2 regions of the Bacillus basilensis genome follow, and region 1 is predicted to be linked to the other one. Evidence: a T-box and tRNA genes for the amino acid it is inferred to sense, from the RefSeq annotation. Region 1 holds a T-box; the other holds one or more tRNA genes.
What was found. A T-box is a leader RNA that pairs with one kind of tRNA and senses whether it is charged. The one in region 1 lies ahead of trpS (tryptophan--tRNA ligase), so its partner is inferred to be a tRNA-Trp.
Positions count from the first base shown of each region.

Region 2: it has a tRNA-Trp gene. The T-box ahead of trpS (tryptophan--tRNA ligase) is inferred to sense a tRNA for this amino acid. The anticodon was not compared.

Region 1 is NZ_JBNTQO010000004.1:397,443-404,073, forward strand. Features, by position in the region: gene fabF (beta-ketoacyl-ACP synthase II) at 1-248, shown strand, start outside; gene ACQVV1_RS11400 (DUF2268 domain-containing putative Zn-dependent protease) at 354-1,142, shown strand; gene ACQVV1_RS11405 (YjbA family protein) at 1,285-2,031, shown strand; gene trpS (tryptophan--tRNA ligase) at 2,188-3,177, opposite strand; T-box leader at 3,253-3,469, opposite strand; gene ACQVV1_RS11415 (DUF3899 domain-containing protein) at 3,575-3,955, opposite strand; gene ACQVV1_RS11420 (peptide ABC transporter substrate-binding protein) at 4,275-5,906, shown strand; gene opp3b (oligopeptide ABC transporter permease) at 6,034-6,631, shown strand, end outside.
Region 2 is NZ_JBNTQO010000004.1:159-3,800, forward strand. Features, by position in the region: tRNA gene ACQVV1_RS09275 (tRNA-Leu) at 1-22, shown strand, start outside; tRNA gene ACQVV1_RS09280 (tRNA-Arg) at 26-99, shown strand; tRNA gene ACQVV1_RS09285 (tRNA-Pro) at 110-183, shown strand; tRNA gene ACQVV1_RS09290 (tRNA-Ala) at 199-271, shown strand; tRNA gene ACQVV1_RS09295 (tRNA-Ser) at 292-384, shown strand; tRNA gene ACQVV1_RS09300 (tRNA-Ser) at 437-529, shown strand; tRNA gene ACQVV1_RS09305 (tRNA-Met) at 554-630, shown strand; tRNA gene ACQVV1_RS09310 (tRNA-Asp) at 634-709, shown strand; tRNA gene ACQVV1_RS09315 (tRNA-Phe) at 718-793, shown strand; tRNA gene ACQVV1_RS09320 (tRNA-Thr) at 804-876, shown strand; tRNA gene ACQVV1_RS09325 (tRNA-Trp) at 883-953, shown strand; tRNA gene ACQVV1_RS09330 (tRNA-Ile) at 964-1,040, shown strand; tRNA gene ACQVV1_RS09335 (tRNA-Asn) at 1,049-1,123, shown strand; tRNA gene ACQVV1_RS09340 (tRNA-Glu) at 1,125-1,196, shown strand; gene ACQVV1_RS09345 (CBS domain-containing protein) at 1,327-1,746, shown strand; gene ACQVV1_RS09350 (DUF3965 domain-containing protein) at 2,042-3,193, shown strand; gene ACQVV1_RS09355 (hypothetical protein) at 3,422-3,642, opposite strand, start outside.

The DNA.
Region 1 (6,631 bases):
TTAGCTCAACGAAATCAATGACAGGTCACTTATTAGGAGCGGCTGGTGCTGTTGAAGCGATTTTCTCGATTAAATCAATTACAGACGGAGTAATCCCTCCAACAATTAACTATGAAACGCCAGATCCAGAATGTGACTTAGATTACGTACCGAATAAAGCGAGACAACAAGAAGTAAATGCAGTATTAAGTAACTCACTAGGGTTCGGTGGTCATAACGCAGTGTTAGTATTTAAATCGTATAAATAATAGATGGGATAAGGAGTTTTTTCGCAATATATTGCGAAAAAACTCCTTATTTATTTTACGTCTTTTTCTCTTTTTGCATATACATAAGAAAAAGGAGGGATAAAGATGGGGGTTATTGAAACAGCTGAGTGGTTACATCTATATTATGGACGGCCAGAAAAGCTTTGTGAGAAGTTTACGAAGTATATCCCGCTGCCAAAAGAAAGGTTGTATCGCTTTTTAATTTCTAAAGGTATGTATCGCCCGGTTATGCGAGGAGAACAGGAAATTAAAGAGTTAGAGAAAAAGGAAATTTGGAAAGAGTTACGTGCGGAGTATGAGAAACTAAAAAGTTGGTTAAAAGGTCCAGATGTCCCTGTCTTTATTTTATTATCAGATTCTTATAATCGAACTGTACAAGAAGAGTATAACGGCAGGGCTGGATTATCTATGCGTCACGTTATTTTCTTATTCGTATGTGGACGGAATTCGGTAGAAGAATTAAAAGTTTTATTGGCGCATGAATATCACCACATATGCAGGTTACATCAAATTGAGACGAAAGAAACAGAATATACATTGCTTGATACGATGATTATGGAAGGGCTAGCTGAGCAAGCAGTAACGGAAAGATATTCAGAAAAATACAATGCACCGTGGACGACGTATCTTTCAAAGGAAGAGGCTATGTATTATTGGAAAAATGTTGTACATGAAAGAATAAGTATAAAACGAGGAACAAGGGAGCACGACATCTTATTAAATGGACTTCATTCTTACCCGAAGATGCTTGGCTATGCACTTGGATTTCATATTGTCAAAGACTGTGTAGCTTTTGAAGGAGAAGATACACTTTCTTTATTATCTATAGATGCGAAAGAAATATTGAATAAAGCAAATACATTTCATATATAAAAAACAGGAGCTCTATTTCCTGTTTTTTTCGTATTAATAGAAGAAAAAATAATAATTAGAATATATTTCCTTAGGTGGAATAAAGTTAAGAAAAATTGAACATAATGATTGATACAAACAGTAGTGAAGTGAGGGGTAGTGAATGTTATATCTACATGATGTATGGGTAAATTGGTTTGAAGGTGAAGAGAATGGGTATAACGTTTGTCATTTTTACGAATGGCGAAAAGATGATACGATTGAACTATTAGATCAAGTGCCATTATTAAAAGTAGATTCCACATTATATCATTACATCGAGGACGAATTGTTAGAGCTTCCGCAAAAAATGTTGGAAGACGTACATCATAAGGCTTATATTCGTAAAAATCATGAACGTTTGCAGCAAGAGTATTGCTTTGTAGTTACAGATGGAAAAGGAATTATTGCGATCGACACAATTGGTTACAATGTGCCAATTCGAAAGAGCAGACTTATACCGCGCCAAGAGCAGATGGTATATGAGATGGTAGAAAACGTACAAGCAGAAAAGTATGAGTTCCAAGTAGAAGAAATGGAAAAAGAACATCATATTTTATCACCATCACCTTTCATTATGAATGGCTTAACTCGTAAAGAAAGACAGCTTAAACAATTATTATTTATGGCGTTAGATCAATTACATACAACGAAAAACACAGCAGAAATTCGCTATTGGTTCACAGAGTGGGATCCATCAGCATACGGAATGGTACAACATATGGAATTTGAAGATATTTGGGCTAAACTGTATGATGAAGCGAAAACAGGCTGGTCTGAGAAGCACGAACAATTATGCGAGCGTCTCGTAAAAGGACAGCCATTTTTTGAAAAGTTATGGGAAATGGAAAACGAGCAAAAGGTAAATTAAAAAAACCGCCAATTGGCGGTTTTTTTAATTGGTACAACTTAGCTCCGGCTCCTAGCCCTTCGCGTCTAAGAACCTTCCCCACGAGAAGGTAAAAAGCACCTTCTGTGGGAAAGAACCTTAGCCGTCAGGGCTAAGCAGTCGCCTCCGCTTTTTATGTTACCTACGTTTTCTGCTTAGTCCCATTGCGTTTTCTACTTTGCGTAGTTGCTTGAATGCAACGCGGTTTGCTTTTTCGGCACCTTTGTCTAGAATTTCGTCTAGTTCTGGTGAGCTGATTAGTTCGTTATATTTGTCTTGGATTGGACGAATTGCTTCTACGACTACTTGTGCTAGGTCGCCTTTGAAGTCTCCGTATCCTTTGCCTTCGTACATTGCTTCGATGTCTTCAACTGTTTTTCCAGAGAATGAAGAGTAGATTGTTAATAAGTTAGAGATACCAGGTTTGTTTTCTTTATCGAATTTCACGATACCTTCAGAATCAGTTACGGCACTCTTAATTTTCTTTTCAATTGTTTTTGGTTCATCAAGCATGCTGATCATTGATTTTGGATTTGGATCAGATTTACTCATTTTTTTCGTAGGTTCTGTTAGTGACATAACGCGAGCCCCTACTTTTGGAATGCGAATTTCAGGAATTGTGAATACTTCACGGAAGCGCTTGTTGAAACGCTCTGCTAGGTCACGTGTTAATTCCATATGTTGTTTTTGATCATCACCAACAGGTACGATTTCAGTGTTGTAAAGTAAAATATCAGCAGCCATTAATGGTGGATACGTTAGTAATCCAGCTGGAACTGAATCTCTACCTGATGCTTTATCTTTATATTGCGTCATACGCTCTAATTCTCCAACGTAAGCAACTGATTGCATAATCCATCCTAGTTGAGCGTGTGCTGGCACTTCTGACTGTACAAATAAAGTAGCTTTTTCAGGATCGATACCGCATGCTACATAAAGTGCAGCAAGACTGCGGATATTTTTACGAAGTTGTACGGGATCTTGAGGTACTGTAATCGCATGTTGGTTTACAATACAGAAATAACAGTCGTGTTCATTTTGAAGCTCTGTAAATTGCTTCATAGCTCCTAAATAGTTTCCAAGTGTAATCGTTCCACTCGGCTGAATACCAGAAAAGATAACTGACATAAGTAATTCCTCCTAAATTTGAATGCGTGATGGGGGAAGAGAAGGCAAACAAAAAAGCCCATTCATCCCAAAAACTATAGGGACGAATGGACCGCGGTACCACCCTAATTATTTCACTACTGTGAAATCTCTCTAATCCATAATAACGTTTGGATATAACGCCAAAGCCTACTACTTTCGGTTCGGTTTGGTGCTCAAAAGCCCATTCCACATTGTACAATTACTTGTTCACACCAGCCACAAGCTCTCTGAAATTGCCTCAATATGTACTCTTCTTTATCATCGCATACATATAAATTTATTTATTGTTACCTGAGCTCTTTTAATATGAAAGAACTAAAGTTTTATAACAAAATGTTTTGCTGATTATTATATCATATGGGATAGTGTTTGCAAACTACATCAAAATAGTAAAGCTAATGAGAGTCGAGAACAGCCCAAGAACGATACCGGTAATGCAAATTGGATACGTCCATTTGAATGAATATGTTTTATAAATACGTTCTTTCTTATCGGTAGGTTCCTCTACTTCTTCAATTAAAGAGTCAATTTTTTTGTTCGTACCAAATACTCTTTGGAAAGCGTAAATTGTTACGTTAAAAAATCCATTTTGAAATATGAATAAAAAACCGCCTATAAGAATAAAAAATAGTGCGATATAAAACGAGATGTTGACAAAATTCAACAAAAATTGCGATGAAACGAGGAATGCGCCAATACTAGAAGCGATTATCGCTATGAAAATTAGTATACAAGTATGAAAAAAAACTTTATTCAAAATGTTCCCCTCCGTCAAAATATTACTAGAATTATTATACTATAAAAGCTATAATATGTACTAGAATTAATTTTTTGAAAATTATACGCAATTAAAGGTCTGATTTCAAGATGATAGTAGCAATGTTAACGTATCCCTTTACAAAAAAATTAAAAAATAAACATTTTATTAAAAATTTTAACAAAAAAACAAAAAACTATATTCACAATTGTTATATTATATGTATAATGAAAATTGTAGAAACTTGGAGATTATTCTTTCAATTCTACTTTTTTACAAGTGAGGGTACAGGAAGTGCAATTAGGGGAGGTAACACAACATGAAGAAAAAGATACCGTTAATACTTGCATCGACGTTGACAGTCAGTATGTTAGGGGCTTGTAGTTACCAAAAAGAGGATAATAAAGCAGGCGCAAAAGAAAAATCCTCAAATAAGCAAGTTTTAAATCTAACTGAGACAGCTGAAATTCCAACTATGGATACGACGTTATCGACAGATGCAACATCTTCTAACATCATGAATAACACAATGGAGGGATTATATCGTCTGGGGAAAGACGATAAACTTGTTCCAGGTGTCGCTAAATCTTATGAGAAATCAGAGGATGGCAAAAAGTATGTATTTAAGTTACGTGAAGATGCGAAATGGTCTAATGGTGAACCTGTAACAGCGAAAGACTTCGTTTATTCTTGGAGAAGAGCTGTAGATTCCAACACGGGTGCCAAGTTTGCTTACATACTATTTGATGTTAAAAATGCGGAGAAAGTTAACAAAAAAGAATTGCCAGTTGAAGAACTTGGTGTAAAGGCAATTGATGATCATACACTTGAAGTGGAATTAGATAACCCTGTTCCTTATTTTGTAAGTTTAACAGTCTATCCAACATTGTATCCTTTGAATGAGAAATTTGTAACAGAACAAGGAGCGAAATTTGGATTAGAATCCAATACGACACTTTACAATGGTCCATTCGTATTAAATGAATGGAAGCATGAACAAAGTTTCCAACTTAAGAAAAATCCAACGTATTGGGAAAATAAAGAAGTAAAACTTGAGGAAATAAACTTCAATATTGTTAAGGATCGTTCAACTGCTATAAATTTATATGAAACGAAAGCAATTGATCGTGTAGTGTTAACATCAGAGTTTGTAGATAAATACAAATCAGATGCTGATTTCAAAACGATTAAGAGACCATCTACACAATTTATTCGCTTAAATGAAAAGAATAAATTTTTAGCAAATAAAAATATCCGAAAAGCAATTGCAATGTCCTTTGAACGTGAAAATATCGGAAAAGTTATCTTAAACGATGGTTCAGAGGGTATATATGGTTTTGTTCCGAAAGGCTTAGCAAAAGGTCCGAATGGAAAAGACTTCCGTGAAGAAAACGGAAAGCTTATAAAAGAGGATATTAAAGAAGCTCAAAAATACTGGGAAGCTGGTAAAAAAGAACTTGGTGTAGACAAAGTAGAGTTAGAGCTATTAAACTTTGATACTGATGATGCGAAAAAAATCGGAGAGTACTTAAAAGGCCAATTTGAAAAGAACTTACCAGGTTTAACAGTTCCAACTAAAATGCAGCCATTTGCACAAAAATTAAAACTTGAAGCAAGTGGAGATTATGCAATGTCATATGCGGGATGGAGTCCAGATTATATGGATCCAATGTCATTCCTTGAAATGTATACGACAGGTAATGCACAAAACAAAGTAAATTATGCAAATCCAGCATATGATGATTTAATTAAAAAAGCAAAAACAGAAGTTGATGTACAAGCTCGCTGGGATGCTCTATTAAAGGCAGAAAAACAACTGCTTGAAGATGCAGCGATAGCTCCAGTATATCAACCAGGAAAAGCTTATTTACAACGCCAATCTATTACAGGTCTATTAGAACATAAATATGGCGGGGAATTTAGCTATAAGTGGGTTGAACTCAAAAACTAAAAATGGTTTCCATCATGAATAAGGGTATATGCCTATGATGGGCATGTGCTCTTATTTTTAAAAAATAAAAGTAAGAATATTTTAAACTATCTTATTGCTTTTGAGAAAAACGGGGAGGTGCTTGACTATGGGACGTTATGTATTAAAACGTTTCGTGTACATGGCTTTGACATTATTTTTAATTACTACACTGACTTTCTTTTTGATGAAATTACTTCCGGGTTCTCCGCTTAAAAACCAGGAGAAGTTATCACCGGCACAAAAAGAAATCATTCTTGAAAAATATGGTTTAAATGATCCAGTGCCAGTTCAATATGCACGTTACTTAGGTAACTTAGCAAAAGGTGATTTAGGGGTATCATTCCAATATGATAACCGTCCAGTAACAGATATGATTGTGGATCGCATTGGACCATCAGCACAACTTGGTTTACAAGCGATTATATTAGGAACATTTATCGGTTTAATTTTAGGAATCATTGCGGCACTTCGTAACAATACGTGGGTCGATTATGGGGCGACAATTATTTCCGTACTCGGGATGTCGGTACCATCGTTCGTATTCGCCGCATTACTACAATATTTCGTAGGGGTAAAACTTGGATGGTTCCCAGTAGCATTCTGGAAAGGACCAGAGTTTACAGTAATGCCTACAATCGCTTTATCGATGGCAGTTATCGCAACAATTGCACGTTTCGCTCGTGCGGAGTTGATTGAAGTTATGC
Region 2 (3,642 bases), 400 kb from region 1:
TCGACCCCCGCCCTCGGCACCATATGCGCCCGTAGCTCAATTGGATAGAGCGTTTGACTACGGATCAAGAGGTTAGGGGTTCGACTCCTCTCGGGCGCGCTTTTATTAACGGGAAGTGGCTCAGCTTGGTAGAGCACCTGGTTTGGGACCAGGGGGTCGCAGGTTCAAATCCTGTCTTCCCGATATTCCCAAAAACATGGGGCCTTAGCTCAGCTGGGAGAGCGCCTGCCTTGCACGCAGGAGGTCAGCGGTTCGATCCCGCTAGGCTCCACTTTATTTATTATATGTCTCGGAGGTATACCCAAGTTCGGCTGAAGGGATCGGTCTTGAAAACCGACAGGCGGTGAGAATCGCGCGGGGGTTCGAATCCCTCTACCTCCTCCATTTTCTTTAATGGTTTAGACATAAATAATAAAATATTTCTTTTTTCCTTCATGGAGGTATACCCAAGTTCGGCTGAAGGGATCGGTCTTGAAAACCGACAGGCGGCGAGAGTCGCGCGGGGGTTCGAATCCCTCTACCTCCTCCATTTTTTTAAAAAATATTATATTGTCGCGGGGTGGAGCAGCACGGTAGCTCGTCGGGCTCATAACCCGAAGGTCGCAGGTTCAAATCCTGTCCCCGCAACCAAATGGTCCCGTGGTGTAGTGGTTAACATGCCTGCCTGTCACGCAGGAGATCGCCGGTTCGACCCCGGTCGGGACCGCCATTTATGTTGGCTCGGTAGCTCAGTCGGTAGAGCAGAGGACTGAAAATCCTCGTGTCGGCGGTTCGATTCCGTCCCGAGCCACCATTTTTTTTATGCCGACTTAGCTCAATTGGTAGAGCAACTGACTTGTAATCAGTAGGTTGGGGGTTCAAGTCCTCTAGTCGGCATCCTTTAGGGGCATAGTTTAAAGGTAGAACTGAGGTCTCCAAAACCTCCAGTGTGGGTTCGATTCCTACTGCCCCTGTAAAGTATATGGGCCTATAGCTCAGCTGGTTAGAGCGCACGCCTGATAAGCGTGAGGTCGATGGTTCGAGTCCATTTAGGCCCACCATATATTATTCCGCAGTAGCTCAGTGGTAGAGCTATCGGCTGTTAACCGATCGGTCGTAGGTTCGAGTCCTACCTGCGGAGCCATGGCCCGTTGGTCAAGTGGTTAAGACACCGCCCTTTCACGGCGGTAACACGGGTTCGAATCCCGTACGGGTCATAAAAAAAGAGTCAGCACATTGCTGACTCTTTTTTATTGTGTGTTAATCCTCTTTTATCTACTGATTTTCCTGAAATAAATAAAGGGATTTAGGAAAAACTATGGTATGTATAAAAAGGAGGAGACAAAAATGACACGAGTGAGAGACCTTATGAGTACTCATATTGTACATTGTACACCGCTAGACAACGTATACGAGGCTGCTGTAAAGATGAAAGAAGAATCGATTGGATTGATTCCGGTTGTTGAAAATGAGCAAGTTGTTGGGCTTGTTACAGACCGAGATTTAGTGGTTAGAGGCATTGCTGAGAAACATCCTGGATCTAATAAAATTACAAATGTAATGACAACAAATATTGTTTCAGTTTCTCCAGATGATTCCATTGAAAAAGCTACAGAGTTAATGGCACAGTATCAAATTAGACGATTACCAGTAGTTGAGAGTGGTCAACTTGTTGGAATGCTAGCATTAGGTGATTTAGCTACAAGAGAATCGGCAGATGATCAAGCGGGATTTGCTTTAAGTGAAATCTCGGAGCATACGGAATGAAGAGAGACTTTAATTAGTGGGATAAGTTACGTATAAAAATCAGATGCATTATTCTAGTATATATGGATTAAGCTAATATGTTAGCATGATGTATCTGAGACATTATATAATAAGTATACGGTTAGTAATTTCGACAGTTTATTTAAATTTGTCATTCCTAATTTTAAATAAGAGAAAAAATGATATACTGATAGATATAAGCGTTATGATAGATTTCGAATATAACAATATTTATTATTAACGATGTAATAATGGATTAATATTTCCTATGTAGACAAAAGGGAAGGGGAATTATATGAGGGCTGTACAGCGCGATCCGAATTGGAATTTGGTTACAGATACATATATAGAACCAAATAATTTCGCTGAATTATTTTCTTTGCTTGTACCTTGTCATCCAAAAGGTGAAGGGAAAGAACGAACTATATTAGTGTGGAAAGAAAAAGAATTTTATAAAGAAGAAAATTTAGCGGCATTTATCGTATATGGAATGAATAAAGCAAAGAATTTACCGCAGTTTCATAAAGATGAAATTCCAACTTTAGTACGTATTCTTCGCTTATGTCAAGAGATTGGTTGGTATGAAGAAGCAAATACTTTTATGGTAAATCAAGGACTAGCTGAGTTTGTTTACACTTCATTGGAATATGAAACGTGGGATCTTTTGACGCAAGCGGTTGCTTTAAACTATTTAATTATTAAATATCGTATTGGTGAATTGACTGATGGGGATGTAGAAATTTGGGATAGAGTTAAATTTAATGAGAAATGTATAAAGGATTGTAAACATCTATTATCCCATAAAGAAGTATTGGAATTTACATTCTTTTATATGTGTAAGAGAGCTAAATTCCTATCAAAGGAACAATTAAATAGTGATATGATGAGTCTAGCGATGTATTGTAATACTTTTGTGTATGATTTATATACACATGACTTATTACGGAAATATCGTAAGTGTACAGACTTCCTAGCATATTATGGACCTAGTCAAGCGGTATTAGCTTGTCAAAGAGCTGTACTTTCTCAAATTTCAGATCGATTAGACCCATTAAAGACTACTCATGTAGATGATTATTTATATGTAATGAAAGATATGATGGAGCATATGACGATAGGAATAATGGATCGATATGATCATTTTATCGGAAAGTTATTATCATATGTGCCATTTTTCGAAATGATTCAAGTTCCACAGCATGCATATTATTGTGAAGAATTACTGTATATTTGTAAGGGCATTGAATATAAAGAAGAAATATTACGCAATTATATATTTATACAATTACATGATTGTCTGCCATCATTCTTTAAACTATTTCTTAAAAATAAGCGTTATGCAACGATTCATGATATTCTGTTCTATTGGTGCGATGATGAACAAAGGATGAGCTTGGAGAAAAAATATAATCTTAGCTTTATTTATGAAAAATATGCTTGTGGGTAAAGAGCATTTTCTATATAAATTAAAAAGGATCTCACATAAACGTGAGATCCTTTTTTTGTTAGTAAAGCAAGGAGAATGTGATTAAGACGAGAAATAACATTCCATAAAGGAAAACTTGTGCCGTATTGCTTCCTTGTATACCAAAAAAAGTATTTATTTTTTTATATAAATTCAATATATATTTTAGCGGATTATCTTTGAAAGATTGGTACACAGTGTCTCCTCTTTCTAAGCTTCTTGTTCGTGTTTTTTGTTATTAGGGACATGAATGTATCTAGCTATGAATAGTAAAACAGCCATAAAGAACACAGGAAATACGGTAGATAAATAAAAACCATTACTAATAATATTTGTTATTAGGGCACTTAATAGAAAGATGGCATTATAAATATGTGCAATTTTTTGTTTTAGTTTAACTTGAAAGGATTCCATCATAATTTCTAAAGCGA